4 regions of the Pseudomonas sp. GW821-FHT09A09 genome follow, and region 2 is predicted to be linked to each of the others. Evidence: predicted binding sites of a transcription regulator. Region 2 holds the regulator's gene; each other region holds the start of a gene.
What was found. Region 2 encodes sigma-54, which starts transcription at its own class of promoters, with help from an activator protein. Its sites were predicted from a motif close to ANTGGCATNNANNTTGCTNT; they were not measured.
Positions count from the first base shown of each region.

Region 1: the regulator sigma-54 is predicted to act here: its motif matches at 2,265-2,284, upstream of AC07OV_RS15270 (CmpA/NrtA family ABC transporter substrate-binding protein).
Region 3: the regulator sigma-54 is predicted to act here: its motif matches at 1,265-1,284, upstream of flgB (flagellar basal body rod protein FlgB).
Region 4: the regulator sigma-54 is predicted to act here: its motif matches at 2,306-2,325, upstream of glnK (P-II family nitrogen regulator).

Region 1 is NZ_JBWKPU010000015.1:28,946-36,343, reverse strand. It holds gene AC07OV_RS15290 (quinone-dependent dihydroorotate dehydrogenase) at 1-248, opposite strand, end outside; gene AC07OV_RS15285 (transglycosylase SLT domain-containing protein) at 335-796, opposite strand; gene AC07OV_RS15280 (winged helix-turn-helix domain-containing protein) at 789-1,157, opposite strand; gene AC07OV_RS15275 (secretin N-terminal domain-containing protein) at 1,372-2,112, opposite strand; gene AC07OV_RS15270 (CmpA/NrtA family ABC transporter substrate-binding protein) at 2,412-3,638, shown strand; gene AC07OV_RS15265 (ANTAR domain-containing response regulator) at 3,652-4,227, shown strand; gene AC07OV_RS15260 (nitrate/nitrite transporter) at 4,438-5,649, shown strand; gene AC07OV_RS15255 (bifunctional protein-serine/threonine kinase/phosphatase) at 5,649-7,319, shown strand.
Region 2 is NZ_JBWKPU010000011.1:76,563-83,960, forward strand. It holds gene AC07OV_RS12015 (KpsF/GutQ family sugar-phosphate isomerase) at 1-928, shown strand, start outside; gene AC07OV_RS12020 (KdsC family phosphatase) at 929-1,453, shown strand; gene lptC (LPS export ABC transporter periplasmic protein LptC) at 1,462-2,034, shown strand; gene lptA (lipopolysaccharide transport periplasmic protein LptA) at 2,021-2,554, shown strand; gene lptB (LPS export ABC transporter ATP-binding protein) at 2,554-3,279, shown strand; gene AC07OV_RS12040 (RNA polymerase factor sigma-54) at 3,464-4,957, shown strand; gene hpf (ribosome hibernation-promoting factor, HPF/YfiA family) at 5,033-5,338, shown strand; gene ptsN (PTS IIA-like nitrogen regulatory protein PtsN) at 5,349-5,813, shown strand; gene rapZ (RNase adapter RapZ) at 5,816-6,673, shown strand; gene AC07OV_RS12060 (HPr family phosphocarrier protein) at 6,690-6,962, shown strand; gene AC07OV_RS12065 (ZIP family metal transporter) at 7,069-7,398, opposite strand, start outside.
Region 3 is NZ_JBWKPU010000038.1:19,153-26,550, forward strand. It holds gene flgD (flagellar hook assembly protein FlgD) at 1-352, opposite strand, end outside; gene flgC (flagellar basal body rod protein FlgC) at 369-812, opposite strand; gene flgB (flagellar basal body rod protein FlgB) at 816-1,223, opposite strand; gene cheR (protein-glutamate O-methyltransferase CheR) at 1,553-2,380, opposite strand; gene AC07OV_RS25600 (chemotaxis protein CheV) at 2,424-3,356, opposite strand; gene flgA (flagellar basal body P-ring formation chaperone FlgA) at 3,437-4,201, shown strand; gene flgM (flagellar biosynthesis anti-sigma factor FlgM) at 4,343-4,666, shown strand; gene AC07OV_RS25615 (flagella synthesis protein FlgN) at 4,715-5,185, shown strand; gene AC07OV_RS25620 (flagellar brake protein) at 5,282-6,031, shown strand; gene AC07OV_RS25625 (MFS transporter) at 6,091-7,398, opposite strand, start outside.
Region 4 is NZ_JBWKPU010000014.1:83,753-91,150, forward strand. It holds gene AC07OV_RS14700 (secondary thiamine-phosphate synthase enzyme YjbQ) at 1-172, opposite strand, end outside; gene AC07OV_RS14705 (ammonium transporter) at 384-1,724, opposite strand; gene glnK (P-II family nitrogen regulator) at 1,759-2,097, opposite strand; gene AC07OV_RS14715 (accessory factor UbiK family protein) at 2,520-2,780, shown strand; gene AC07OV_RS14720 (YifB family Mg chelatase-like AAA ATPase) at 2,994-4,490, shown strand; gene AC07OV_RS14725 (methyl-accepting chemotaxis protein) at 4,602-6,578, opposite strand; gene AC07OV_RS14730 (LysR substrate-binding domain-containing protein) at 6,756-7,398, opposite strand, start outside.

The DNA of each region.
Region 1 (7,398 bases), on a different contig from region 2:
ATTTCGACAAAACCGAAACCCAACTGTGCGAAGCCGTCGATGGCCGCGCCGTTCTTGTCCAGGCCGGCAGCCAGGCCGACCGGGTTGGGGAAGTCCAGCCCCATCACCGACACCGGCATTTTTGCCGGCGCCTTGCATACCAGGCCATTGAGCCCCAGTCGGCCACCGGCGCCGATCAGGTCCAGGGACAGATCGTGGGAGGTTTCCGGGGAGAGTTTGAACAACAGCTGGCGGGCCAGGGTATACATGGGCGGGCTAGACTCGGGTGGCGGCAAAAGGTGGCGGCGATTATAGCCGGGGTGGCCGTGTACACGCGAGGCATGCCGTCCAATCATCAATAACGCTGCGCGACCAGTGCCTCATAACGCGCCCAGATTTTCTGCGCATAGCGCATGCGCAAGGCCTCACGCTGCGGCCCCGGGCCTGCGCCCACATTGTAGGAACCCACCGCCGTCCAGTTGTAGCCGAAACGCTGGACGAACTCGGCAAGAATCGAAGCGCCCACCTCCACCGACAGGCAAGGCTCGCTCAACAAGCGCTCCTCGGTAATGCCCTGCTTGAGCAGGCGCGGCAAGTGAATGCTGTTGATCTGCATCAAGCCGATGTCACGCGTGCCGTTGCGGTTGGCGTGGTTTACCGCTTGCGTGCGATAACCCGACTCCACGGCAGCGATGGCCTGTAGCAGCTCGGGCTCAAGGTCATAGCGGCTGGCAGCCTCGTTCCAGCAGTTGGCCAGCGCTTGATTGCCGCCCAGGCACGCCACCAGCAACAGGCTTTTGCTCCAGGTACTAGCCATTGCTGGCTTGACCACAGGCGGAACACACACCCCGCTTTTCAGCCTGCACCGGGCAGGTAAAGCGATAACCCCGGCCGTAGATCGTCTTGATAAACCCCTTGTCGGTCTTCAAGTGCTTGCGCAACGCGTAAATGCACCGCGTCAGCGACTCCTCGGCCACTTCGCCCCGAGGCCACGCCTGCTCCAGCAAACGGTCCTTGGTCATCAGCGCGCCACCGGAGCCCAATAATAGACGCAGAACCTGGCCCTCCTTGGGAGGCAACTGAATATCCGCGCCCACTCCCGTCAACCGCCCATCGCCGTGCAAGGTCCAGCGATCAAACACGAGGGACGTCGACACTCCATCACTTGCGACGGCCATGCACACCTCTGTATTCGACTTTCGACATTGAAACCCTCATTGCCACTACTGGCTGCCCAATCAACGCCATGACTATAAAAACCTGTTCCGCAACCCACGCCAGGACAAAGCCGATTTACCCGTCGATTTTCGGAAGTACCCAGTAAGAAAATTCTCCACCCACGCCAAGGCTCACCACTGCTCATTCATTTGCCCGCCAATACATCGAACGAATTCAGGGGGGCGCTGGCTCGTTCGCCTGCTGGGGTACGTCCAACTCCGCCACCCATTGCTTGATCAACTTGACCTGCGCCGGTGTACCCCTGACCAGCAAACTGTTGATGTCGGGATAGGCAATGACGGCGAACCCCTTGTCGGCCAAAAGGTGCTTGCGGTTACGCACCAGCAAGGTCTCGATCATGGAGTTCATCCCCGGCACCGTAGGTTCATCTGCACTGGCCCCGGACTTACGGTCCGCCACAAAGTGATGGAGCACTGCCACCACCCCAAACGCCTGCTCGGGCACCTTTGCAGGCTGGCGATCCATCAATTGCGCCAACCGCAGCACGCGGTCGACATAGCTCGGCGGCCCGGACACATAGAACATGCGCTGCCCGCTCTCACGCAGAGGGAAGCGGGACTCTTCCAGCCCTGTCCCTTGCATGAGGCTGCGTAGCCTGCCGACGGATATATGCCGGAGCACGACCGCCGAACGTCTGATTTCGGCGGCCTCGTAGAGGTACAGCGCTTGTCGGTCACGGTGCCAGATCAGCCCCTCCTGCCTGGCCAGCGCCTCCAACACCTGCTCGGGCGCAGCAAAATCGAACGATCCACTGACGCGCTTGCGATCCACCTGCCGGCTGACCACAACCGCAACCCCAAGAGGCCCGGACAACGCGTTGAGTACGCTGCCCAGGCTTGCATCCTGCGCCTGATAGACCTCGCCCCAGGCCGCCGCGCAACCGAGCAGCAACACAGCACACAACACACACCGGCATAGCCAGTGACAGGTCAACGTTGCGGCGGAATCAGCGTGCAAAGTGGGTTTACCTCAGCGGTCCGGCGTAGAGAAGCGGCCATACTGAAAGGCAAGCGGCGCTCAATCTTGATGAAAAGCTGATGACATTGCGTGGCATGTGCCTTGCTACACACTTGGCATCAGGGCCTGCGCCACCGTCGGAGCAGGCCTACGGACAAAGGCGTCGTTACCCTTCAATGGCTCATAGCGCCATCCGAGGGAACGACGCTTTTTTTTGAGAGAAAAGGTAGGTGTTGATGAACGATTCGGTCGGCAACAGCCCGGTGAATAATCCACTGGCGTGGGTCAACGGCAGTGACGCCCCGGAAAAGAGCAGCCTGGACCTGGGTTTCATGGCGCTGACCGATTGCGCATCGCTGGTGGTCGCCGCCACCCAGGGTTTCGCCCAACCCTACGGGCTGACACTGAACCTCAAGCGCCAGTCCTCCTGGGCCAACCTGCGCGACAAACTGGTCAGCGGTGAGCTGGACGCCGCCCATAGCCTGTACGGGCTGATCTACGCCGTACACCTGGGTATCGGCGGTGTAGCGCCCACCGAGATGGCGGTGCTGATGGGGCTCAATCAAAACGGCCAGAGCATCAACCTGTCCCACGGTTTGCAACAGCAAGGCGTGACCACTCCCGAGGCACTGGATCGCCACGTGCACCAAAGCCGAACAAAACTGACCTTCGCCCAGACATTTCCCACGGGTACCCACGCCATGTGGCTGTATTACTGGCTGGCGAGCCAGGGCATCCACCCGTTGCAGGACGTGGACAGTGTGGTGGTCCCGCCGCCGCAGATGGTCGCGCACCTGCAGGCCGGGCGCATCGACGGTTTTTGTGTCGGTGAGCCCTGGTGTGCCAGCGCAGTCAAGCAACAACAGGGCTTCACCCTGGCGACCACCCAGGCGATCTGGCCCGACCATCCGGAAAAGGTACTCGGCTGTACCCAGGCGTTCGTCGAGCAATACCCCAACACGGCGCGGGTGCTGGTGATGGCCATTCTTGAAGCCAGCCGTTTTATTGAAGAAAGCCAGGAAAACCGTCGCTCTACCGCACAACTGCTCAGCGCCCGCGACTACCTGGATGCCCCGCTCGACTGCATCGAACCCCGACTGCTGGGCAACTATGACGATGGGCTGGGCAACCAGTGGCAAGACCCTCACGCCTTGCGTTTTTTTGCGAGTGGAGAGGTCAACCTGCCCTACCTGTCGGACGGCATGTGGTTCATGACCCAGTTCCGCCGCTGGGGTCTGTTGCGCGAAGACCCGGACTACCTGGGCGTCGCCCGCCATGTCCAGCAACTGGACCTGTACCGTCAGGCCGCCAGCGCGGTGGGCGTTTCAAGCAACCCCCAGGACATGCGCAGCAGCCAACTGATCGACGGCAAGGTCTGGGACGGCAGCAACCCCGCCGCCTACGCGCGCAGCTTCCGCCTGCACGCCATGGCCGACCACGCCAGCCGCCAAGCCTTGCGCTGACAGGAGCACGACTATGTTGCGAATCCTGTTGATCAACGACACACCGCGCAAAGTCGGCCGGCTCCGGGCCGCGCTGATTGAGGCCGGGTTCGAGGTCATTGATGAGTCGGGCCTGACCATCGACCTGCCGGCGCGCGTCGAAACGGTGCGACCGGACGTGATCCTGATCGATACCGAGTCACCCGGGCGCGACGTGATGGAGCAGGTGGTGCTGGTCAGCCGCGACCAGCCACGGCCGATCGTGATGTTTACCGACGAGCACGACCCGAATGTGATGCGCCAGGCGATCAAGTCGGGCGTCAGCGCCTACATTGTCGAAGGCATCCAGGCCCAGCGCCTGCAGCCGATTCTCGACGTGGCCATGGCGCGCTTCGAGAGCGACCAGGCCCTGCGCGCCCAGCTCCAGGCGCGGGACCAGCAACTGGCCGAGCGCAAACGCATCGAGCTGGCCAAGGGCATGCTGATGAAAATGAAGAGCTGCAATGAGGAAGAGGCCTACACCCTGATGCGCCGCCAGGCCATGAGCCGCCAGCAGAAACTGATCCAGGTGGCCGAGCAGATTATCGCCATGAGTGAGCTGCTCGGCTGATTTGGCTCAGCTCTTGCTAAGCATTCATCACAGGTAACCAACGGCGGTTGCCCCTCCACGACAAAGACGTCGCACATCCGGTTTGCCCCCGCAAACCCGGTGGCGGCGTTTTTTCGTTTTGGCCCCAGTGCATGGGGCCGGTGGGGCAGCCTTCGCCGGCTGTTCCATCACCCGGCCTTCTTACAAGACTCCCAACCGTTGAGGTGCGTGATGAAATCAAGCTTCTGGAAATCCGGGCACACCCCGACCCTGTTTGCCGCGTTCCTGTATTTCGACCTGAGTTTCATGGTCTGGTACCTGCTGGGCCCGCTGGCGGTGCAGATCGCCGCCGACCTGCACCTGACCACCCAGCAGCGCGGCCTGGTGGTGGCGACGCCGATCCTGGCGGGCGCCGTATTGCGCTTCCTGATGGGCATGCTGGCCGACAAGCTGTCGCCCAAAACCGCCGGGCTGATCGGCCAGGTGATCGTGATCGCCGCGCTGTTCGGCGCCTGGAAGCTGGGCATTCACAGCTATGAACAAGCCTTGTTGCTGGGCGTATTCCTGGGCATGGCCGGTGCGTCATTTGCCGTCGCCCTGCCGCTGGCCTCGCAGTGGTACCCGGCCGAACACCAGGGCAAGGCCATGGGCATCGCCGGCGCCGGCAACTCCGGTACCGTATTTGCCGCCTTGCTCGCACCAGTGCTGGCCGCAGCGTTTGGCTGGAGCAATGTGTTTGGCTTCGCGCTGATCCCGCTGGTGCTCACCCTGATCGTCTTCGCCTGGCTGGCGCGCAATGCACCGGAACGCCCGAAGGCCAAATCCATGGCCGACTACTTCAAGGCCCTGGGTGACCGCGACAGCTGGTGGTTCATGTTCTTCTACAGCGTGACGTTTGGCGGTTTCATCGGCCTGGCCAGCGCCCTGCCCGGCTACTTCAACGACCAGTACGGCCTGAGCCCGGTCACGGCCGGCTACTACACCGCGGCCTGCGTGTTTGGCGGCAGCCTGATGCGCCCGTTGGGCGGCGCATTGGCTGACCGGTTCGGTGGCATCCGCACCCTGCTCGGCATGTACAGCGTGGCGGCGATCTGCATCGCGGCGGTGGGGTTCAACCTGCCCAGTTCCTACGCGGCATTGGCGCTGTTCGTCTGCACCATGCTCGGCCTCGGCGCAGGCAATGGCGCGGTGTTCCAACTGGTACCGCAGCGCTTTCGCCGTGAGATCGGCGTGATGACCGGCCTGATCGGCATGGCCGGTGGGATCGGCGGTTTTGCCCTGGCGGCCGGCATGGGCGCGATCAAGCAAAGCACCGGCAGTTACCAGATGGCGCTGTGGTTGTTCGCCAGCCTTGGCGTGCTGGCCTGGTTCGGCCTGCACGGGGTGAAACGCCGCTGGAGAACCACTTGGGGTTCGGCCGCCGTGACCGCTGCCCGCGTCTGATGAGCCTGCAACTGAGCGTCGCCCACGCCAGCGCCATCGGCCCACGGGCAGAAAACCAGGACGCCCTGCGCGTGGTCACGCCGGTCGCGGAACTGGCCGCCAGCAAAGGTTACCTGTGTGCATTGGCCGACGGTGTGAGCCAATGCGCCGATGGCGGGTTGGCTGCACGCTCGACCTTGCAGGCCCTGGCCCTGGACTATTACGCCACGCCGCAAACCTGGGGCGTGGCCCAGGCCCTGGAACGCCTGCTGCTCGCACAAAACCGCTGGCTGCAGGCCAATGGCGGTGGCCAGCCGTTGCTGACCACCCTCAGCGCCCTGGTGTTTCGCGGCCAGCGCTTCACCCTGGCGCACGTCGGCGATTGCCGGGTGTATCGCTGGCTGGACGGCGAGCTGCAGCGCATCAGCGAAGACCATGTGTGGGAGCAACCGGGCATGCAGCATGTGCTAAAGCGCGCACTCGGCCTGGATCAGCACCTGGTACTGGATTTTCTCGACGGCGAACTGCGTTCGGGCGAATGCTTTCTGCTGCTCAGCGATGGTGTGTGGGCCACCCTGGGCGACCGCAGCATCAGCACGATCCTGCGTGAACAAACCGACCTCGACCTGGCCGTGAACACGCTGGTCAACGCCGCTCATTTGGCCGGCAGCCAGGACAACGCCAGTGCCCTGCTGGTGCGAATCGACGCACTGGGCGCCGCCACCCTCGGCGATGCCTTGGTGCAGTTGCAGCAATGGCCCTTGCCGCCGCTGCTGAAAGCCGGTCAACGCTTTGAGGGCTGGCAGGTGGAGTGCGTGCTGGCGCAGAGTCGACAGTCGTTGTTGTACCGGGTACGCGATGCCCAGCAGCAACCCTGGCTGCTGAAAACCTTACCGCTCAACCGTGATGACGACAACGATGCCGGCCAGGCCTTGCTCTCGGAAGAGTGGTTTTTGCGACGGGTGGCCGGGCGCGCGTTTCCGGAAGTGCATGCCGCCAGCGGGCGTCAGCACTTGTACTACGTGATGCGCGAATATCCCGGGCAAACCCTGGCTGCGCTGTTCGAGCAGCAAGGCCCGCTGCCCTTGGCGCAATGGCAGTCCATCGCCGAGCGATTGCTGCGTGCCGTGGGCCTGCTGCATCGACGGCAGATCCTGCACCGCGACATCAAACCGGAAAACCTGCTGCTGGGGGACGACGGCGAACTGCGCGTGCTGGATTTCGGCCTGGCTTATTGCCCGGGCCTTTCTGAAGATCGCGCTCACTTGCTGCCTGGCACCCCGAGTTTTATCGCGCCGGAGGCCTTTGCCGGTGACCGTCCTACAGCACAGCAGGATTTGTACAGCGTCGGCGTCACCTTGTATTACCTGCTCACCGGGCATTACCCCTACGGTGAAATCGAGGCTTTCCAACGGCCGCGCTTCACCCAAGCTGTCAGCGCCAGCCGCTACCGCCCGGACCTGCCGGATTGGCTGCCACTCAGCCTGGAACGCGCGGTGGCGGCGCAACCCGCGCAGCGTTATGAAACCGCCGAAGAATGGCTGCTGGTGCTGGAACAGGCAGATCGCCGCGAACTGAGCGTGCAACCCAGGCCACTGCTGGAGCGTGAACCGCTGAAGGTCTGGCAGACCCTGGCTGTGGCGTCGCTGCTGATCAATCTGGTGCTACTGTATTGGTTACTGCACCACTAGGGAGCAAATCCTCACTGCAGTTTTTGCGCAAGCCCCGTAAACCCGGGCACAAGGCAACTTGGCACAACCGCTGCATTAG
Region 2 (7,398 bases):
CCTCGAGCTCGAAGCCGTAGACGGCTTGCTGGCCCATATCGACGCGGATTTCGTACGCGCTTGCGAGATGATTCTGGCCAGCAAAGGCCGCGTTGTCGTGGTCGGCATGGGTAAATCCGGGCACATCGGCAACAAGATCGCCGCCACCCTGGCAAGCACCGGGACTACCTCGTTTTTCGTGCACCCGGCAGAAGCCAGCCACGGCGACATGGGCATGATCACCAAGGATGACATCATCCTGGCACTGTCCAACTCCGGCACCACCAACGAAATCGTGACCCTGCTGCCACTGATCAAGCGCCTGGGCATCAAGATGATCAGCATTACCGGTAACCCGGAGTCGACGCTGGCCAAGGCCGCCGAAGTGAACCTCAATGTTCACGTGGCCCACGAAGCCTGCCCGTTGAACCTGGCGCCGACCTCCTCGACCACGGCCGCACTGGTCATGGGCGACGCATTGGCCGTTGCCCTGCTGGAAGCCCGCGGCTTTACCGCTGAAGACTTCGCCTTTTCCCACCCGGGCGGCGCCCTGGGCCGTCGTCTGCTGCTGAAAGTGGAAAATGTCATGCATGCGGGCGATGAATTGCCCCACGTCCAGCGCGGCACGCTACTGAAGGACGCGCTGATGGAAATGACCCGCAAGGGCCTGGGCATGACCGTCATCCTGGAAGCCGATGGCCGCTTGGCCGGGGTATTCACCGACGGCGACCTGCGCCGCACCCTGGATCGCACCATTGATATCCACACCGCAACCATTGATGCCGTCATGACCCCTCACGGCAAGACCGCGCGCCCGGAAATGCTGGCGGCTGAAGCCTTGAAGATCATGGAAGACCACAAGATCGGCGCGCTGGTGGTGGTCAATGACGATGACCGCCCTATCGGTGCCCTGAACATGCACGACTTGTTGCGTGCGGGAGTGATGTAAATGACTGGCGACCTGTTGCAACGCGGTAAAAACATCAAGCTGGCGATCTTCGACGTTGACGGCGTGCTGACCGATGGCCGCCTTTACTTCCTCGAAGACGGCAGCGAATTCAAGACGTTCAACACGCTGGACGGCCAGGGCATCAAGATGCTGATGGCTTCGGGCGTACAAACAGCCATTATCAGCGGCCGCAAGACCCCGGTAGTGGAACGGCGCGCACAAAACCTGGGGATTCCTCACCTGTATCAGGGCCGTGAGGATAAACTGGTGGTTCTGGACGAGCTTCTTGGCCAACTCAACCTAAGCTATGAGCAGGTCGCCTACCTCGGTGACGACCTGCCTGACCTGCCGGTGATTCGCCGGGTAGGCTTGGGCATGGCTGTCGCCAACGCGGCGGCATTTGTTCGCGAACACGCCCATGGCATCACCACGGCCCGTGGCGGCGAAGGTGCCGCACGTGAGTTCTGCGAATTGATACTGCGTGCCCAGGGCAACTTTGAATCCGCCCACGCCGCCTACTTATAGAGCGTTTTATGCTGAGCAAAAAGATTCGCAACTTCCTGCTATTCGGGGTCATCGCCGCGCTATTCCTGGCGGTGGGCTACTGGAATATCAGCCCGGAGCGCTTCCTCGACAAGCCTGTCGCGCAGGTTGACGACGGCGCTATCGACTATTACGCCATCAATGCCAAAAGCGTGCAGTTCCTGCCAGATGGCAAGGTGCAGTACGAGATGACATCGGACAAGGTCGAGCACTTGAAGGCCACTGAAGTGACCCTGCTCACCAATCCGGACATGAACATCTACCGCGGCACCGAGTTTCCGTGGCACGTCACCAGCAAGCGTGGCGAGGTCAACCCGGACGGCACCCAGGTGGAACTGATCGACTCGGTGCGCGTTGCGCGCACCGACGACAAGAACCGCGACACCGTGATTACCAGCAGTCGCATGACCGTATTCCCGCAGAAGCAATATGCGCAGACCGAGCAAGACGTTAGAATCGACGGCGCTGGCGGTGTATCGACTGGCAAGGGAATGAAAGCGTATTTGAAAGAAAGCAGGATACACCTGCTATCGAACGTAAGAGGACAGTATGAGGCTCGTTAAAACTCTCCCTATTTTGCTCGGTCTGGGCGCAGCACTGGGAAGCGTGAGCGCCTGGGCTCTGCCGAACGATAGCCAGCAACCGATCCACATCCAGGCTGACGATGCGCAGCTGGATGACAAGCAAGGTGTCGCGACCTACACCGGTGGCGTGATCATTACCCAGGGGTCGATGAAAATCACCGGGAATACCGTGACACTGACCCGCACCAAGGCGGGCGACATCGACGTCGTGACGTCGGTGGGCAACCTGGCCTATTTCGAGCAGAAGCAGGCGCCTGCCGATACCGCTCCGATGAAGGGCTACGGCAAGACCATCCAGTATCACGCCCAGCAGAACCGCATTGTCCTGATTGACCAGGCCAAGGTTGTCAGCACCGACGGCAACACCACGGAAGGTGAAAAAATCACCTATGACACTGTGAAACAGGTCGCCAACGCCGGTCGCGCCAATGGCAACAAGGTCACCGCACCTCGTCCGCGTATCGACATGGTTATCCAGCCGAAGAAGAAGGCCGAGTAATGGCAACCCTGAAAGCCCAGCATCTGGCCAAGGCCTACAAAAGCCGTCAGGTCGTGCGCGACGTCAGCCTGTCGATCGACAGCGGCCAGATCGTCGGCCTGCTCGGCCCCAACGGTGCCGGCAAGACCACCTGTTTTTACATGATTGTCGGCCTGGTCCAGGCGGATCAGGGTCGCGTTCTGATCGACGACCTGGATGTCAGCCACCAGCCGATGCACGGTCGTGCTCGTGCCGGTATCGGCTATCTACCCCAGGAAGCGTCGATCTTCCGCAAATTGTCGGTTTCGGACAACATCATGGCGATCCTTGAGACCCGCAAGGAGCTCGACCGCGATGGCCGCCGCAAGGAACTGGAAAGCCTGCTGCAGGAATTCCACATCAACCATATCCGTGACAACCTGGGCATGAGCTTGTCCGGTGGTGAGCGTCGTCGCGTGGAAATTGCCCGAGCATTGGCCACCGCACCGAAGTTCATCCTGCTGGACGAACCCTTTGCTGGCGTCGACCCGATTTCGGTGGGCGACATCAAGCAGATCATCCACCACCTCAAGGCCAAGGGCATCGGTGTACTGATCACTGACCACAACGTTCGTGAAACCCTCGATATCTGTGAAACCGCTTATATCGTCAACGATGGCCAGCTGATCGCCGAAGGCGATTCCGCCACCATCCTGGCCAACGAACTGGTCAAGGAAGTGTACCTGGGTCACGAGTTCCGCCTGTAAACACCGTGGTGTCAGGCCGTTTGCCGAGACGCGCGGGAGTCAATAGAAACCTCCGGCTTTTTATTGTTACCGCGCTCTAGGCAAAGCCCCCGATATCAGGCATATAATTTGCTTATGTTTGGCGCTCACGCGCCCTGTCGTGGATGGCGCATTGCGCCGGCGAATAAGGTGTTAAGCCCCTGCCATGAAACCATCGCTAGTCCTGAGAATGGGCCAGCAGCTGACGATGACACCGCAGCTGCAACAGGCCATCCGCCTGCTCCAATTGTCCACACTGGACCTGCAACAGGAAATCCAGGAGGCCCTGGAGTCCAATCCGATGCTCGAACGCCAGGAAGAAGGCGACGACTTCGATAATGCAGACCCGCTGGCCGACAACATCGAGCAAAAACCCAATTCCGACGTGCAGGAACCCTCCTATCAGGAAACCGCCCCGACGGTGGACAACCTGGAGGACGGCGAATGGAACGAACGCATTCCCAACGAACTTCCCGTGGACACGGCCTGGGAAGACGTCTACCAGACCAGCGCCAGTAGCCTGCCGAGCAATGATGATGACGAGTGGGATTTCACCACCCGAACGTCCGCCGGCGAGAGCCTGCAGAGCCATCTGCTGTGGCAACTGAACCTGGCGCCGATGTCCGACACCGATCGCCTGATCGCCGTGACCCTGATCGACTGCATCAATAACCAGGGTTATCTAGACGAGACGCTTGAAGAGATTCTTGAAGCCTTCGATCCGGAACTGGACATTGAACTGGACGAAATCGAAGCCGTCCTGCACCGCATCCAGCAATTCGAGCCAGCAGGCATCGGCGCCCGCACCCTCAGCGAGTGCCTGTTGCTGCAACTGCGCCAGCTTCCGGCCAAGACACCCTGGCTCGCCGAAGCCCAACGCCTGGTCAATGACTACATCGACCTGCTGGGCAGCCGCGACTATAGCCAGCTGATGCGTCGTATGAAGCTCAAGGAAGACGACCTGCGCCAGGTCATCGAGCTGGTGCAGAGCCTCAACCCGCGCCCAGGTTCGCAAATCGAGTCCAGCGAAGCCGAATACGTCGTCCCTGATGTGATTGTGCGCAAGGACAACGAGCGCTGGCTGGTGGAGCTCAACCAGGAATCGGTGCCACGCCTGCGCGTCAACCCGCAGTACGCCGGTTTTGTACGCCGCGCCGACACCAGCGCCGACAACACCTTCATGCGCAACCAGTTGCAGGAAGCACGCTGGTTCATCAAGAGCCTGCAAAGCCGCAACGAAACCCTGATGAAGGTTGCCACCCAGATCGTCGAGCACCAGCGCGGCTTCCTGGAATACGGTGACGAGGCGATGAAGCCCCTCGTGCTGCACGATATTGCAGAAGCGGTGGGCATGCATGAATCGACGATTTCCCGGGTGACCACGCAGAAATTCATGCATACCCCACGGGGTATTTATGAGCTGAAATACTTTTTCTCCAGCCACGTCAGCACCTCCGAAGGCGGTGAATGCTCGTCCACGGCGATTCGCGCGATCATCAAAAAACTGGTTGCCGCGGAAAATCAGAAAAAGCCATTGAGTGACAGTAAGATCGCTGGTTTACTGGAGGCACAAGGCATTCAGGTCGCCCGTCGAACCGTCGCCAAGTACCGCGAATCCCTTGGGATCGCGCCTTCCAGCGAGCGTAAGCGTTTGATGTGACGGGCGGGCCACAGCGTTCCAGTGGCAGGCACCCCGGCCTGCCGCTTTATGCACTGGCAACGAAGGAGAAGCTGTATGCAAGTCAACATCAGTGGACACCAGCTGGAAGTCACCAAACCCCTGCGTGAATACACCGAGAGCAAGCTGAACAAGCTGGCAGGGCATTTTGACAAGATCACCAACGTGCAGGTCATCATGGAGGTCGATAAGCTCAAGCAGAAAATCGAGGCCACCCTGCACGTACCGAATGCAAAGCTCGTCGCCAATGCGGAGCATGAAGACATGTACGCGGCGATCGACTCGCTCTACGACAAGCTGGACCGCCAACTCATAAAGCATAAGGAAAAGAATCTGCACCTGATGCAAGGTACAGGTCGTTAACTCTCCCCCCATGATCCGACTTGAAACCATCCTGACCCCCGGCCGTTCCCTCGTGAACGTGCCGGGCGGCAGTAAAAAGCGCGCCCTCGAACAAATTGCCAACCTGATCGGCCGCGAAGTGCCCGAGCTGGATACGCAAGCTGTGTATGAGGCGCTTATCGCCCGTGAAAAACTCGGTTCTACCGGTTTTGGCAACGGCATCGCCATTCCCCACTGCCGCCTGCAAGGCTGTGAATCCCCGGTGAGCGCCCTGCTCCACCTGGATGCCCCCATCGATTTCGACGCCATCGACGGCGCTCCGGTCGACCTGCTGTTTGTCCTGCTGGTCCCGCAAGCCGCCACCGATGCGCACCTGGAACTGCTTCGGCAGATCGCCAGCATGCTCGACCGCAAGGAAGTACGCGACAAACTGCGCAGCGCCAGCAGCAACGAGGCGCTCTATCAGGTTGTCCTGGATGAACAGAACGGGCAGTAATCATGCGTTTGATCATCGTCAGCGGCCGCTCCGGCTCGGGTAAAAGTACCGCCCTCAATGTTCTTGAGGACAACGGCTTCTATTGCATCGACAACCTGCCGGCCGGCCTGCTGCCGGAATTGGCGGAACGCGCGCTGATCCACACCGAACTGGCCCAGCCGCTGGTTGCCGTTTCGATCGATGCTCGCAACCTGCCCAGCCACCTTGAGCGCTTCCCACTATTGCTCGAAGAAGTGCGGGCCAAGCATATTCATTGTGATGTGCTGTACCTGGACGCCGACGAAGAGACCCTGCTCAAGCGTTTTTCCGAGACCCGCCGACGTCACCCCCTCAGCAGCCCCCATCGTTCCCTGGCAGAAGCCATCGAGGATGAAACCAAGCTGCTGGGCCCGATCATTGACCTTGCCGACCTCAAGATAAACACCACCAGCCTCAACCTGTACCAGCTGCGTGACGCAATCAAATTGCGCCTGCTCAACCAGCCTGAACCGGGTACTGCGTTTCTCGTGGAGTCGTTTGGCTTCAAGCGCGGCATGCCAGTAGACGCTGACCTGGTGTTCGACGTGCGCTGCCTGCCCAACCCCTACTGGAAGCCGGAACTGCGCGAACAGTCCGGGCTGGACTTGCCGGTAGCCGAATACCTGGCCGCGCAGCCGGATGTTGAAGAGATGTTCCAGGATATCTCCAGCTACCTGCTCAAATGGCTACCCCGCTTTGCCGCGAGCAATCGCGCGTATGTCACCATTGCCATTGGCTGCACCGGTGGTCACCACCGCTCTGTCTACCTGACTGAGCGCCTGGGCCAGGTGCTGCAACAAACCCTCAAGAACGTCCAGGTCCGCCACCGCGACCTTAGCTGAAAGGAACACCTGCGCGATGCCCGCTCTGGAAATTGAAATCATCAACAAGCTGGGCCTGCACGCCCGCGCCTCAGCCAAATTCGTCGGCGTGGCCGGGCAGTTTCCTTGCCAGATCCGCGCCGGGCGCACGCCGGAGTCCATGGTCGATGGCAAGAGCATCATGGCCATGATGATGTTGGCGGCTGGCAAAGGCACCAGGATTCACTTGAAGACAGAAGGCGAGCAGGAAGACGAAGCCATGGCCGCGCTGGTGGCGCTGATCAATAACTTCTTCGACGAAGGCGAATAGCCCCATCCCTTTGTAGGAGCCCGGGTTGCCGGCGATGAGGCCTTTGAGTCAGGTGTTGGACTTGAGGACGCCATCGCCGGCAAGCCGGGCTCCTACGGAAAGCGGTTTATCCCAGGGCCGTGTCCATCACCATCATCAAGCAAAAGCCGATGCATAGGCCAAGGCTGGCGAGTTTTTCGTGACCATTGCGCCGCGACTCCGGGATGACCTCGTGAGTCACGACCAACAGCATCGCACCCGCCGCCAACGCCAACCCAAGCGGTAACAACACCTCGGCCAGACTGACCAGCCAGGCGCAAAGCACGGCAAATACCGGCTCCACCAAACCTGACGCCGCGCCGATCAAGAACGCCTTGACCCGCGACATCCCTGCCCCAGCCAATACCAACGCAATCACCAGACCTTCGGGCACATCCTGCAGGGCTATGCCCATGGC
Region 3 (7,398 bases), on a different contig from region 2:
CGGTCTGGGTGATGATCGAACGCCCCACCAGCGACGACGCTTGCAGCGCTTGCGACGAGCTGAAGTTGCTGGAGATCGCATTCACCGAGTCGTTCAGGGTGTTGATCCCTTCCAGGCTGCTGAACTGCGCCAGTTGCGCCACGAACGCGCCGTTGTCCTGAGGCGACAGCGGGTTCTGGTTTTTGAGCTGGGTCACCAGCAGTTGCAGGAATGCGTCCTTGCCCAGCGACTGGTTGCCCGTCGCCGCCTTGGAAGCGTCACCGACGCTGCTGTTGTCCGTCGCGGTCTTGACCTTCGAGTTGAAAAGGTCCTGAACCGCCGTATTGGTAGAAGTGGTATCAACAATGGCCATTATTTGGCGCCCCTTATCACTGACCCAGGGTCAGGACCTTCTGCATCATGGTTTTGGCGGTGTTCATCATTTCCGCGTTGGTCTGGAACGAGCGGCTGGCGGAGATCATGTCTGCCATCTCCTCGACCACGTTGACGTTCGGGTAGTACACGTAGCCTTTTTCGTTCGCTGCCGGGTGGTTCGGCTCGTAGCGGGCTTCCAGGTTGCTCTGGTCTTCAACGACGCCGAGCACCTGCACGCCTTGGCCGGCGGCATCCTGGTTCTGGAACAGCGAATCGCTGCCACCGCTCTGGCCGCCCTGGAACATGGTGGCGAACACCGGGTGACGGGCGCGGTAGGTCTGGTCAATGCTCGAAGACACGGTCTCGGCGTTGGCGATGTTACTGGCGACGGTGTTCAAACGCGTGGTCTGCGCGCTCATGCCACTGCCGGCAATATTGAAAACACTGGCTAGGGACATGGCTTACTCTCCACGCAGGGCTGACATCAGCCCTTTGAATTTACTGTTGAGCAGGGTAAAGCTGGCCTGGAAGTTCACCGAGTTCTCGGCGTAGGCCGATTGCTCCAGCTGGGCGTCGACGGTGTTCTGGTCGATCGACGGCTGCATCGGCGTGCGATACAGCAGCGACTCGTCACCATTGCCCAGGCCTTGCGCTTCGATATGACGGCTATTGGTCATGTTCAAGGCGAAGGTGCCGTTCTTGGTCTTGTCCTGCTGTGCAGCGAGCACGGCGGAGAAGTCCAGATCCCGAGCCTTGTAGTTCGGGGTGTCGGCGTTGGCAATGTTGTTGGCCAGGACTTCGGCACGCTGGGCGCGGAAGCCCAGGGCTTGTTCGTGGATACCGAGCGCTTTATCGAAGCTGATGCTCATGGCGGAAACCTTTAGGCTGACCTGCTTTTCGTAACTGGGTTATAGCAAGGCGCATGCCAATTAACGAAAAGGCCGTAACTCAAGGGTTTGCGAGGGGTTTGCCGGTGGCAATGCCAGAAAAGCGGCAACCGGTTTCCGCGTGGCGCCAGTAAAGCGGCAATGGGGGTTTGCCGCTCGGGGAAGGATTGCCGCAAAAAAAATGGGAGCCGACTCTTGTAGGAGCCGGCTTGCCGGCGATGCAGGCACCTCGGTTTTTCAGTTAGACCGAGGTGATGCTATCGCTGGCAAGCCAGCGCCTACAAAAGCCTGGCTCCCACAGTGTTTGGGTATTACTTGGCCTGGTAGATGATCCCCGGGCTGCACTGCACCATCTGGTAATGATCCGGCAAACCGTTCAGCGCTTCGGAAGCGCCGAGGAACAGATAGCCGCCCCGCTTGAGCGTGCCGTGGATGCGCAACAGGATGTCTTTCTTCACTTCGGCCGAGAAGTAGATCAGCACGTTGCGGCAGAACACCATGTCGAACTTGCCCAGGCTGGCGTAGCTGTCGAGCAGGTTGAACGAGCGGAACTCCACCCGGTTCTTGATCGGCGCCTTGACCGCCCAGCGCCCTGCCCCTTTCGGGTCAAAGTAACGCTGCAGGCGCTCCTGGGACAAACCACGGCCCAGGGCCAGGCTGTCGTACTCGCCGGTCTTGCAGTTGGTGAGCATGGTGCCGGACAGGTCGGTGGCAACGATTTGCGCACCTGCCTTCAATTGGCCCATGTTGGTTCGTTCGAACTCGTCGATGGACATCGAGATCGAGTACGGCTCCTGCCCCGAAGAACACGCCGCCGACCAGATGCGCAGGCGCTGACCCGGGCTGGCCTTGATGGCTTCGGGCAGCACTTTGCTCTTGAGCACCTCAAAGGGGTAGGTATCCCGAAACCACAGGGTTTCGTTGGTGGTCATGGCATCGACCACCATTTCCTTGAGGCCACTGCGCGGCTGGCCCTGGATGCGCTGGACCAACTCGCCCAGGGACTTGATACCCTGCTGTTCCATCAGTTTGTTGAGACGGCTGGATACCAGGTACTGCTTGTTTTCACCGAGCAATATGCCACAGGCTTTTTCCAGGAAGACCCGGAATTGTTCGAAATCCAAATTACCCGTAGACAATGATACCGCCTCTTAAATCGTGTGACCGCCAGGGGAAATCCCCCTAGCCGTGATCTGCTGCCTTGATCCGGTCGACTACCCGGGATGCCAGGTCATCAGGACGAAATTTGGCCAGGAAGTCATCGGCACCGACCTTCTTGACCATCGCCTGATTGAATACACCGGACAACGAAGTATGCAGGATGATATGTAGTTTTTGCATGCGTGGATCGTTGCGTATCTCGGCCGTGAGGGTGTAGCCGTCCATTTCCGGCATCTCGATGTCGGAAATCATCATCAGGAATTCTTCTTCCGGCTTCTTGCCCTCATCCACCAGCTTGCGCAGGTAATCCAGCGCCTGGCGGCCGTCGTTGAGCGCGACCACTTCCACACCGACGGTTTGCAGGCAACGGGTGACCTGCTTGCGCGCCACGGAGGAGTCATCCACGGTCAATACCCGCAGCGATACCGCCTTGTGCGCGGTTTCGGCATCAACCACACCGACCGAGATGTTTTCCGAGGTCGGCGCCACTTCGGCGAGGATCTTCTCCACGTCGATGATTTCCACCAACTGGTTATCGACCCGCGTCACCGCCGTGAGGTAGTGATCGCGGCCGGTGCCCTTGGGCGGCGGATGGATCTCTTCCCAGTTCATGTTGACGATGCGCTCCACCGAGCGCACCAGGAAGCCCTGGGTCTTGGTGTTGTACTCGGTGATGATCACAAACGGGCTTTCACGGTCTTGCAAACCGGAAGAACCGGTGGCCATGGCCAGGTCAAGAATCGGGATCGTCGCACCCCGGATGTTGGCAACGCCACACACCACCGGGCTGGACTTGGGCATGATCGTCAGCTTGGGACATTGCAGCACTTCCCGCACCTTGAACACGTTGATGCCATATAGCTGCTTGCCGTCCAGGCGAAAAAGCAACAACTCCAGGCGATTCTGCCCTACCAGCTGTGTGCGCTGGTTTACTGAATCCATTACACCTGCCATGCCCAGACTCCTACGCTAAAACTTAAGGGGTACGACGCGCACCCAACATTAAACGGCACGAGCTTTGCTTTTTATTGGTCATGAACCTTAAAACGACAGTTTCCCGACGCCTTGCTCCCCAACGACTCCGTAGCCTGCTCTGCGCGTCGCTGGCATTGCTTGCCATGGGCACAGGGGCCACGGCCCGCGCAGATAACGTCACCTTGCCTGATCTACTTATCGGCGTCACTCAGGGCTTTCTTGAGTTCACTGTAGAAGATTATCTGGCGACCACCCAGACGCCCGGGCGCTACGAAATCCAGGTCAACCAGCTGGACCCTCGACTACGCATGCCGGCGTGCGACAAGGAATTGACAGCCACCCTGGAAAGCCCGGCCCAGCCGATCGGCCGTGTCACGGTCAAAGTGCGCTGCGAAGGCGCGTCGCCCTGGACGGTGTTCGTACCGGCGCAGGTGAAGTTGTTCCGCGACGTGGTGGTGGTGACCCGCCCCCTCAAGCGCACCGGGATCATCGGCGATCAAGACGTTGCCTTGCGTGAGCGGGATATCAGCCTGATCAATCAGGGTTACCTCACCACGCTGGACCAGGCCATCGGGCAGAAACTGACCCGACCAATGGTCACCGACCAGGTGATTACCCTGGTTCACCTGGAGCAGGCCGAGGTTGTGCGCAAGGGCGACCAGGTGGTGATCTCTGCCAGCAGCGGCTCGCTGAACGTGAAGATGCCGGGCGAGGCGCTGTCCAACGGCGGCATGAGCGAGCAGATCCGCGTCAAGAACCTGAACTCCAACCGCGTGATCAAGGCGCGGGTGACCGCTCCCGGACAAGTCGAGGTGGCTTTATAGATCACTGGTATCGGACGCCAGCTTTTCCTACACTGTGCGCCAGACGTTCGCGCAAACAGGTTTATTGTCAATCGAGCCTAAAGTTTGTCCGGGTATGGCCGAAAACATGGCAAGCGTCCAAATACCCAGAGGTTTTTTATTATGGTCATTGATTTCAGCCGTTTGAATAACGCCCAGGCTTTGCCCGGCTCTACGCGCACCAGCGGTGCCAAGGACAGCGTAGATGCCAAGTCCCAGCCCCTGCCCGCCAAGGCAGAGCAGGCCGGTGCCAGCCAAAGCGGGGAATCGGTACACCTGAGCAATGAGGCTCAACAGTTGCAGAAGGTCACTGACTCGCTGCGCGATCAACCGGTGGTCAACAAAGCCCGCGTGGCCGAGTTGAAACAGGCTATCGCCGATGGCAGCTATAAAGTCGACAGCAACCGTGTAGCCAGCAAGCTGCTTAACTTCGAAGCCGAGCGCTAGGCAAAGGCCTGCGCAGGGCTTTTGGACGCTTAAAACCCAAGGCCAGCCATGCACCACGACGAACATTTGCTTCAACTGATCATTGACGATCTGGCGCCGACGCAACATTTGCTCGAGCTGCTCAAAGAAGAGTCCCTGGCCTTGTACGGCCGGGACATGCGCTTGCTGGAGGAAATTCTCGCACGCAAGCAGTCGCTGATTGTGCTGCTGGAACAGCATGGCAAGAAGCGCAGCCAGATTCTCATCAGCCTGGGCCTGCCGGCTGATCACGACGGCCTCGCTCAGCTGGCCAGTCACTCCTCGGTCGGCGACCAACTGCTGGCACAGAGCAACGCCCTCAATCTATTGCTCGCCCAGTGCCAGGAAGCCAACCTGCTCAACGGTCAGTCGATCCAGCTACAGCAAGCCACGACCGCCAACCAGTTGCGTATACTCCACGGCGGAGAGCCTCCGGCCCTCTACAACGCCCAAGGCTCCACCTCGCGCCTGGTCAAGCCAAGCACCCGCAGCCAAGCCTGACGCCGGTTTTCAGCGCGCCCTATCCAAGGCGCGCTACATGCTGGCAAAATGCCTGTTCTTGCGTGAAGTCGTATTTTGTCTGGAGATGGAAGAACCGTGTTCAACGCCCTCAATGCGGAAGATGCCCCGCAGCCACCCAAGGTCCTCACCACGCCTCTGGAAATCGCCGGCACTTTGCGGATGCTGCAAGAAAGCCATGATCCTCTGATCATCACTTTCCATGAACGCAGCCAGCGCTTCCAAAGCTACCTGGTGGACGTTGACCGGGACAGCGGGACGCTGGCCCTGGACGAAATGATCCCGCGCGACGGTGAGCGCTACCTCGAAAATGGCGAACCGTTTCGCATCGAGGGCTTCCACGAAGGCGTACGTGTGGCCTGGGAAAGCAACGGCACCCTGACCATCAGCGAAAAAGACGGGCACCGCATCTACACCGGCAGCATGCCCGACGAGGTGGTCTACCATCAGCGCCGTAACGCCTTCCGCGCCGCATTGAAGCTGGCCCAACTGGTCAATATCGAACTGGGTGGCGAGAAGCTCAAGGCGCCGATCAGCGGCAAGTTGCTGGACATCTCCGCCACCGGCTGCAAATTGCGCTTTGAAGGCGATATCTCCGAGCGCCTGCAACTGGGCCAGGTCTATGACCGGTTTATCGCCGCCCTGCCCTTCGGCAGCATGACCACCTCAGTGGAGCTGCGTTACCTGCACTTCGAAGAGAAGATCAACACCACCTTTGCCGGCGTGCGTTTCCACAACATGAGTGGCCTGGTGCAGCGCCAGGTCGAGCGCTTTGTGTACCAATTGCAGCGCGAAGCCCGTCGCTTCGATAAAGACGACGACTTCTAAGCATTTTCGAGCGCAATAAAAAACGGGCAGATCCTGATGGGATCTGCCCGTTTTTGCTTTCAGGGCCGCGCGCGGCTCAGGTCATGAGGGTGGTCATCCGGGTCCAGGGGCGGCGGTGGCCCTTCGACGACGGACTCATCCACCACCGGCGCCGGATCGGCTTCGGGCGCAGGGTCCACGGGCGTGGCCTGCATCTGTTCCTGCACCACCGCCTCGTCCACCCGTGGATCAAGGCAAGCCACCAGCGGCGAGCTGGACATGCTGTCGGGCATTGCCACGTGATGCAGCGGTGCATCATCCACCTGATGCAGGTTGGTGACCGCCTTCGGCCGGATACGCCACACCAGGATCAACGCACACAGGCTGAAGAACGCATACAGCATGTGACTGCCAAACAGCTTCATCGCCACACCCGCCAGCAGCGGCCCGATACTGGCGCCAATGCCGTAGGTCACCAGCAGCATTGCCGTCAGAGAAACCCGGCGATCACCTTCCACATGGTCGTTGGAAAACGCCACGGCCAGCGGATACAGGCAGAACTGCACCAGCGAACACAAGAAACCGGCGACGAACAACACTTCCAGCGGCACCTGCGACATGATTGCCAGAGGTAATGCCGCCACCGCGAGGCACAACGCAAAGCAGCGAATCAGCAAGGCCCGATCATAGCGATCCGACAACCAGCCCAACGGCCACTGCACCAACAGACCGGCAAAAATACAGCAGCCCATGAACAGACCAACCTGCTCGGTCGTCAGGCCTTGCTGCGACGCATAGAGCGGCGCCAAACCGTAGAACGAGCCCACGATTACCCCGGCCCCCAGCACCGTGCTCAGCGACTGCGGCACCCGTTTAATGAAGAAACGCGGCTCCATCGGCGCCGGGTGTAGAGGCGCGGGGTGGATGCGTCGGGTCATGGCCACCGGCACCAGGCACAGGGCAAAGCACACCGCGACCAGCATCAGCAGTTCGAGACCGAGTTGAGGGTGCATGACCAGAATCAACTGCCCCAGCACCAGACCCAGGTAGGACGCGATCATGTAGCCGCTGAACACCACGCCACGCTGCTTGGCGTCCGCCTGCTCGTTGAGCCAGCTTTCAATGACCATGTACTGGCACATCATCCCCAGGCCCACGATCGTACGCAGCACGATCCAGGCCGGCAGCCAGTTGATCAACCCGTGGCCGAGTACTGCCGCACCGACGATCCCGGCACAGGTGGCATAGGCGCGAATATGCCCGACGCGGGCGATCAGCCGGTGCCCGATCTTGCCGCCCAGTACCAGGCCAAAATAGTTGGCCGCCATCAACGCACCGACCCACAGGCTGTCGACATGGTCGGCGGCCAGGCGCAGGGCCAGGTAAGT
Region 4 (7,398 bases), on a different contig from region 2:
CCGGGTCGGCATTCTCGTTGACGGTCAACGATGCCGAGGTGTGCTGCAGCCACAGGTGCAAAAGCCCCACACGACAGGCCTTCAATTCAGGCAAGCCGGCCAGCAACTCATCGGTCACCAGGTGAAAGCCCCGGGGCTTTGCCCGCAGGGTAATCAGGGTCTGTTGCCACATACAGTTCTCCGCCCATCGGCGCGCATTCTAGCGCGCTCTGGGAAAAAACAAAGTGTCGAATACGCCTACATGCCTGTAAGACATTCGCATGCTGAAAAGTGCCGTGTGCATCCCATCACAAACTCGATGCAAAAACCGTTACAGCGCTCCATGACTGACAAACACCAGACAAAAAAATGCCCGGCAAGCCGGGCATCTTTTTTTCGCGTACTTACAAGTTGTAGCCGCGTTCGTTGTGTTGCGCCAGGTCGAGGCCAACCGCCTCTTCCTCTTCGGTAACCCGCAGGCCCATCACAGCATCCAGCACCTTGAGGATGATGAAGGTCACGATGGCCGTGTAGATCACGGTGAAGCCGACGCCTTTGCACTGGATCCAGACTTGCGCCGCGATGTCAGTGGTAGCCGCGTTGAAGCCACCCAGCGAAGGGGCTGCGAACACGCCGGTCAGGATCGCGCCGAGGATACCGCCGATACCGTGCACGCCGAAGGCGTCCAGGGAGTCGTCGTAGCCCAGTTTGCGTTTCAGGGTAGTGGCGCAGAAGAAGCACACCACGCCAGCTGCCAGGCCGATCACCAGGGCGCCCATCGGGCCCACGGTACCAGCGGCCGGAGTAATTGCTACCAGGCCAGCCACGACACCCGAGGCGATGCCCAGTGCGCTTGGCTTACCGTGGGTGACCCACTCGGCGAACATCCAGCCCAGGGCCGCAGCAGCGGTCGCGATCTGGGTAACCAGCATCGCCATGCCGGCGGTGCCGTTGGCCGCCGCAGCGGAACCGGCGTTGAAACCGAACCAGCCCACCCACAGCATGGCCGCGCCCACCAGGGTGTAACCCAGGTTGTGCGGTGCCATTGGCGTGGTCGGGAAACCTTTGCGCTTGCCCAGTACCAGGCACGCCACCAGGCCAGCCACACCGGCGTTGATGTGCACCACGGTGCCGCCCGCGAAGTCCAGCACGCCCCAGTCGCCCAGCAACGAACCCGGACCGCCCCATACCATGTGGGCAATCGGCGCGTAGACCAGGGTGAACCAGACGCCCATGAAGATCAGCATCGCGGAGAACTTCATGCGCTCGGCGAATGCACCGACGATCAGTGCAGGGGTGATGATGGCGAAGGTCATCTGGAAGGTGACGAACACCGCCTCAGGGAACAGCGCCGCAGGGCCGGTGATGCTCGCCGGGGTGACGCCCGACAGGAACAACTTGGACAGGCCGCCCACGAAGGAATTGAAGTTGACAACGCCCGCTTCCATACCGGTGGTATCGAACGCCATGCTGTAGCCGTAGACAAACCACAGGATGGTGATCAGACCGGTGATGGCGAAGCACTGCATCATCACGGAAAGAATGTTTTTGGAGCGAACCATGCCGCCGTAGAACAGCGCCAGGCCCGGAATGGTCATGAACAGTACCAGCGCGGTGGATGTGAGCATCCACGCCGTGTCGCCGGAATTGAGGACTGGAGCAGGGGCTGGGTCCGCCGCCAATGCCAGGGCCGGCATTACGAGGGACAACAGGGCTCCTAGCCCTGCGAATTTACGCAGAGTCATATTGTTTTCTCCTGGGGCGTTGGGGTTTGGCGGCTTAGATTGCGTCGGTATCGGTTTCGCCGGTACGGATGCGAATAGCCTGTTCCAGATTGACCACGAAGATCTTGCCGTCACCGATCTTGCCGGTGTTGGCGGCCTTGGTTATCGCTTCGATAACCCGGTCAAGATCCTTGTCGTCAATGGCGACATCAATCTTCACCTTCGGCAGGAAATCGACCACGTATTCCGCGCCGCGATACAGCTCGGTGTGACCCTTCTGCCGACCGAAGCCTTTGACCTCAGTAACGGTAATGCCCTGCACGCCGATCTCGGACAACGACTCGCGTACATCGTCCAACTTGAACGGCTTGATGATGGCAGTGACTAGCTTCATGAAAACTCTCTCCCGAATTGGTGGACTTGCCCCAGGAAAACAAACCCGTCTCAAGTCTAAGCGCAGTGCCTGGCTTTGTAACGCGTCGTCGCCTCGGCATTTGCCTTTGCGACGCCAGCGAACCACTGGTGACGAAACCTGTACCCCTGATCCGTCGGCGCACTGCATTCGTCACAGCGACTGCATCAGTGCATGGGTCATGATCGTCTAAGCAGAAACCTTGCCAGCTCCGTAAAAATCACTGAAATCAGTCCTTTGCCCACTTATGCCCACCTGCCGGGCTTTTTGGCGGCGGCAATGCGCACAAAAACAGTGCGCCACTGCCCGCCCCATTGCGCGAAAAGCGTGCGCCCCAGGCCGTGAAAAAGACTATAGACGGTGCGTGGTACACTGCCGGCCAACAGTTTTCCGGAATATTTCCCATGCTCGCGCCCAAAGACCTCCTCGACGCCCTGAGCGGCCACGCCTCTCGCCTGTTCAGCGGCGACACCCCGCTGCCCCGCAACGAAATCGAAAGCCAGTTCAAGGCGCTGCTGCAAAGTGGCTTCAGCAAACTCGACCTGGTGAGCCGGGAAGAGTTTGATAGCCAGATGGTGGTCCTGGCCCGCACGCGTGCGCGGCTGGAGAGCCTGGAGGCGAAGGTGGCAGAGCTGGAAGCACGGCTGACACCGCCGTCTGAATAACGCCACCCCCTGTAGGAGCTGGCTTGCCAGCGATCGCATCACCTCGGTACAACTGAAATACCGAGTCGTCTGCATCGCAGGCAAGCCAGCTCCCACATAAAGCGCCGTGGGTTGCTCTGGATACGTTCTGTAAAACCTCCCCCGCCTCGCTCTTCCCCACCTCGTCTACCCTTGAAAAACCGCAGGAAGCGGCCCTCCATTCAAGGAACGAGCATGTCCCTCGCCATCGTCCACAGCCGCGCCCAGGTTGGCGTAGAAGCCCCTGCCGTCACCGTCGAAGTGCACATGGCCAACGGCTTGCCGTCCCTGACCCTGGTCGGCCTGCCCGAAACCGCCGTCAAGGAAAGCAAGGACCGCGTACGCAGTGCCATCCTCAACAGCGCGCTGCAATACCCCGCCCGTCGCATCACCCTCAACCTCGCGCCCGCCGACCTGCCCAAGGACGGCGGGCGTTTTGATTTGGCGATTGCCTTGGGAATCCTCGCGGCCAGCGTGCAGGTGCCGTCGTTGATGCTCGATAACGTGGAATGCCTGGGGGAGTTGGCGTTGTCGGGTGAGGTGCGTGCCGTGAAGGGGGTGTTGCCGGCCGCGCTGGCGGCACGCAAGGCCGGGCGCACCGTGATAGTGCCCCGGGCGAATGCCGAGGAGGCGTGCCTGGCGTCGGGGTTGACGGTGATCGCCGTCGACCACCTGCTGCAGGTGGTGGCGCACCTGAATGGGCACGTACCGATCGAGCCGTACAAGTCCGACGGCCTGCTGTACCTGAACAAGCCTTACCCGGACCTGAGCGAGGTGCAAGGGCAGCTTGCGGCAAAGCGCGCGCTGCTGATCGCGGCGGCGGGCGCACATAACCTGCTGTTGAGCGGGCCGCCCGGTACGGGCAAGACCTTGCTCGCCAGCCGCCTGCCGGGGTTGCTGCCGCCGCTGAGTGAACAGGAAGCCCTGGAAGTCGCGGCGATTCAGTCCGTCGTCAGCTTGGCGCCCTTGAGCCATTGGCCCCACCGGCCGTTTCGCCAGCCGCACCATTCAGCGTCCGGCCCGGCATTGGTCGGGGGCGGGTCAAAGCCACAACCAGGAGAAATCACCCTGGCCCATCACGGCGTGCTGTTCCTGGATGAACTGCCGGAGTTTGATCGCAAAGTGCTGGAGGTGCTGCGCGAGCCGTTGGAGTCGGGTCACATCGTGATTTCTCGCGCCCGCGACCGGGTGAGTTTCCCGGCACGCTTCCAACTGGTGGCAGCCATGAACCCCTGCCCTTGCGGCTATCTGGGCGAACCCAGCGGGCGCTGCCGCTGCACGCCGGAACAGATACAGCGCTACCGCAACAAGCTCTCGGGGCCGCTGCTGGACCGCATCGATTTGCACCTCACGGTCGCCCGGGAAACCACGGCGCTCAACCCGACCCAACAGGCTGGCGACAACACCGCGACCGCCTCAGCGCAGGTGGCCGAGGCTCGGGAGCGTCAACAACGGCGACAAGGGTGCGCGAATGCCTTCCTCGACCTGCCGGGGCTGAAGGAGCATTGCCAATTGGTGAAGACCGACGAAAGCTGGCTGGAGAACGCGTGCGAGCGGCTGACCTTATCGCTGCGCGCAGCTCACAGACTGCTGAAAGTAGCACGCACCCTGGCCGACCTTGAGCAGGCAGACGCAATTGCACGCCATCACCTGCAAGAGGCCCTGCAATATCGGCCGGCAGCCATCACCTAAGCCCAACACCGCCCCTGTAGGAGCCGGCTTGCCGGCGATAGCTACTTCAAGGTTTGCGCCAGGCCTGAGGGCCTTATCGCCGGCAAGCCGGCCCCTACAGAGGGCGGGGTGTCAGCGGAAGCGGTCGACCTCTTGGCGCAAGCCCGCCGCCAGGGTTTCCAGTTCCTTGGCGGTGATCGCCAGGTTCGACACCACTTCACGTTGCTCGCTGTTGGCCAGCGCAATGCTTTGCAGGTTGCTGCTGAGCACGTTCGCGGTGCTGCTCTGTTCCTGGGTCGCGGTGGTGATCGCCGCAAATTGCTGGCCAGCCGAGCGGCTTTGCTCGTCGATGCGTGCCAGGGCCGAAGCCACGTCCGCGTTGCGCGACAGCCCTTCCTGCATCAACACATTACCGCGCTCCATAGTGCTGATGGCGTTGCCGGTTTCCTGCTGGATACTCTGGATCATCCCGGAGATTTCATCGGTAGCCTCACGGGTGCGCGACGCTAGGTTACGCACTTCATCGGCAACCACGGCAAAACCACGGCCTTGCTCGCCAGCCCGTGCAGCTTCGATGGCGGCGTTGAGCGCCAGCAGGTTGGTCTGCTCGGCAATCGAGGTGATCACCCCCACAATCCCGCCGATTTCCTGGGAGCGCTGGCCCAAGGTGTTGATCACCGTGGCCGTGCTGTTCAGTGCTGTGGCGATATGTTCCAGGGACGACGAGGCTTCTTGCATCGAGGTGCGGCCGATGCGGGTTTGCTGGGCATTTTCCTGGGCCAGACGTTCGGTGTTGCCCATGTTGTCGGCAATGTTCAGCGAGGTGGCACTGAACTCTTCCACTGCGCCGGCCATGCTGGTGATCTCGCCGGATTGCTGTTCCATGCCTTCATAAGCACCACCGGACAACCCCGACAAGGCCTGTGCCCGGCTATTGACCTCTTCCGCCGCCTTGCGGATATGCGAAACCATGGTCGACAAGGCTTCACCCATCTGGTTGAAGCTGCGCGCCAACTGGCCGATTTCATCATGGCTGGCCACGTTCAAACGGGCGCTCAAATCACCGGCGCCGAGGGCTTCGGCCTGGCGCACCAAGTCACTCAATGGCTGCAGTTTGCTGCGCAGCAGCCAGACCGCCGCGCCGACCGCCAACAGCATCGCCAGCACGCTGCCGATCACCAGGCGAATACCCACCGCCCAGGTGACTGCGCGGATCTCGGACTTCGGCATGCTTGCCACCACCGACCACGGGCCGCCTTCGAACGGTACCGAGACGCTGTAGAAGTCTTCGCTCTTGTCGCTCCAGAAGCGGCCTTCACCGGGCTTTTTCGCCAGGTCGAGCATCACCGGGATCGCTTGATCCAGTGCCTGCACACCCGCCGGTGGCACCAGCCAGTGTTTCTGCTCGTCCAACAGCGCCAGCGAGCCGGTCTGGCCGATACGGAAGCGCTTGAGGTTGTCGAACTGGGCCTTCTGCTCGTCGGTGTAGTCAAAGCCGATGAACAACACGGCGATGACCTTGCCACTGGCGTCACGCACCGGGGTGTACTGGGTCATGTAGGAGCGGTCGAACAGCACGGCCCGGCCCACATAGTTCTGTCCGGTCAGCAGGCGCTGGTACGCCGGGTGTTGGTGGTCGAGCACGGTGCCGATGGCCCGGTTGCCGTCCTGCTTGGTCAGCGAGGTGCTGATGCGGATGAAGTCTTCGCCGCTGCGCACGAATACCGTGGCCACGCCGCCGGACATCTGCTTGAACTCGTCCACTTCATCAAAGTTGTTGTTCAGCACATCCTCGCCCAGGTACAGGCTTGGGGTTTGCACGCCGGCCACGGTGACTGGCCGGTCTGCACGCACACTCAAGCCGGCGCCGAAGCGCTTCTCGAACAGCCCGCTCAAACGCTGAGTACTCTCGCGCAAGGTGCTGTGGAAGGTGTTGAGTTGGTCGGCCAGCAAACGCGCCTCGCTGGCCAGGTGCTCCTCGCGGGTGTCGAGGTTGGCCGAGTCAAGGGAACGCAAAGCGAAGACGGTACTGCCGCTGATGACGACAGCCAAAATAACGGCCAAGGCGAGGCCTAGTTGGGAGGCGATCCGAGCGCGAGGTTGAGACATGACAGCTCCTGGCCGAGGCCAGGATCATCCTGATCTCATAGCGCTGCTCGGCAAATTATCTGGTGGGAAACGTTGGTGCACGATGGTTCCAACACACCTTCTTCGGCGGGCCTGGGCAATACTTGAGCGATTCACAGGGGTATCGCGCAAACGATTGCACGAACGGTAGTCCGCGCATCAGTCGAGGCGCTGCACCTGAGGCAATTCCATCGCCTTGACTTCGCCTTGAAGAAACTCCGCCAACCGCCGCAAGCGTTCACCTCCGGGGCGGGTTTTCGGCCACACCAGGTAATAATTTTCGCCACTGGCCACGGCGGTGGGCCACGGCAGGCTCAACCGCCCTTGCGCCACGTCCTCGGCCACCATCAGCAGGTCGCCCATGGACACTCCATAGCCCCGCGCGGCGGCGATCATGCCCAGTTCAAGGGTATCGAACACCTGCCCGCCCTTGAGCGACACCTGGGACGACAAGCCCATGCGCTCCAACCAATTGCGCCAGTCGCGCCGATCGGGCGTGGGGTGCAGCAGCTCGGCGGTGGCCAGGCGCGCCGCATCCCAAGGGCCGTCGTCGAGCAGGTTGGGCGCCCCCACTGGAATCAGCAATTCCGGGAACAGGTAGCTGGCTTCCCAATCGGCTGGAAAATGCCCGTAGCTCAGCAGCACCGCACAATCGAATGGCTCCTGGTTGAAGTCCACCTCGTCCACACTCATCCACGCACTGGTCAGTTGCACCTCGTTGCCCGGCTGCAAGGCGCGGAATCGACTGAGACGCGCCAGCAGCCAGCGCATGGTCAGGGTCGAGGGTGCCTTCATGCGCAGG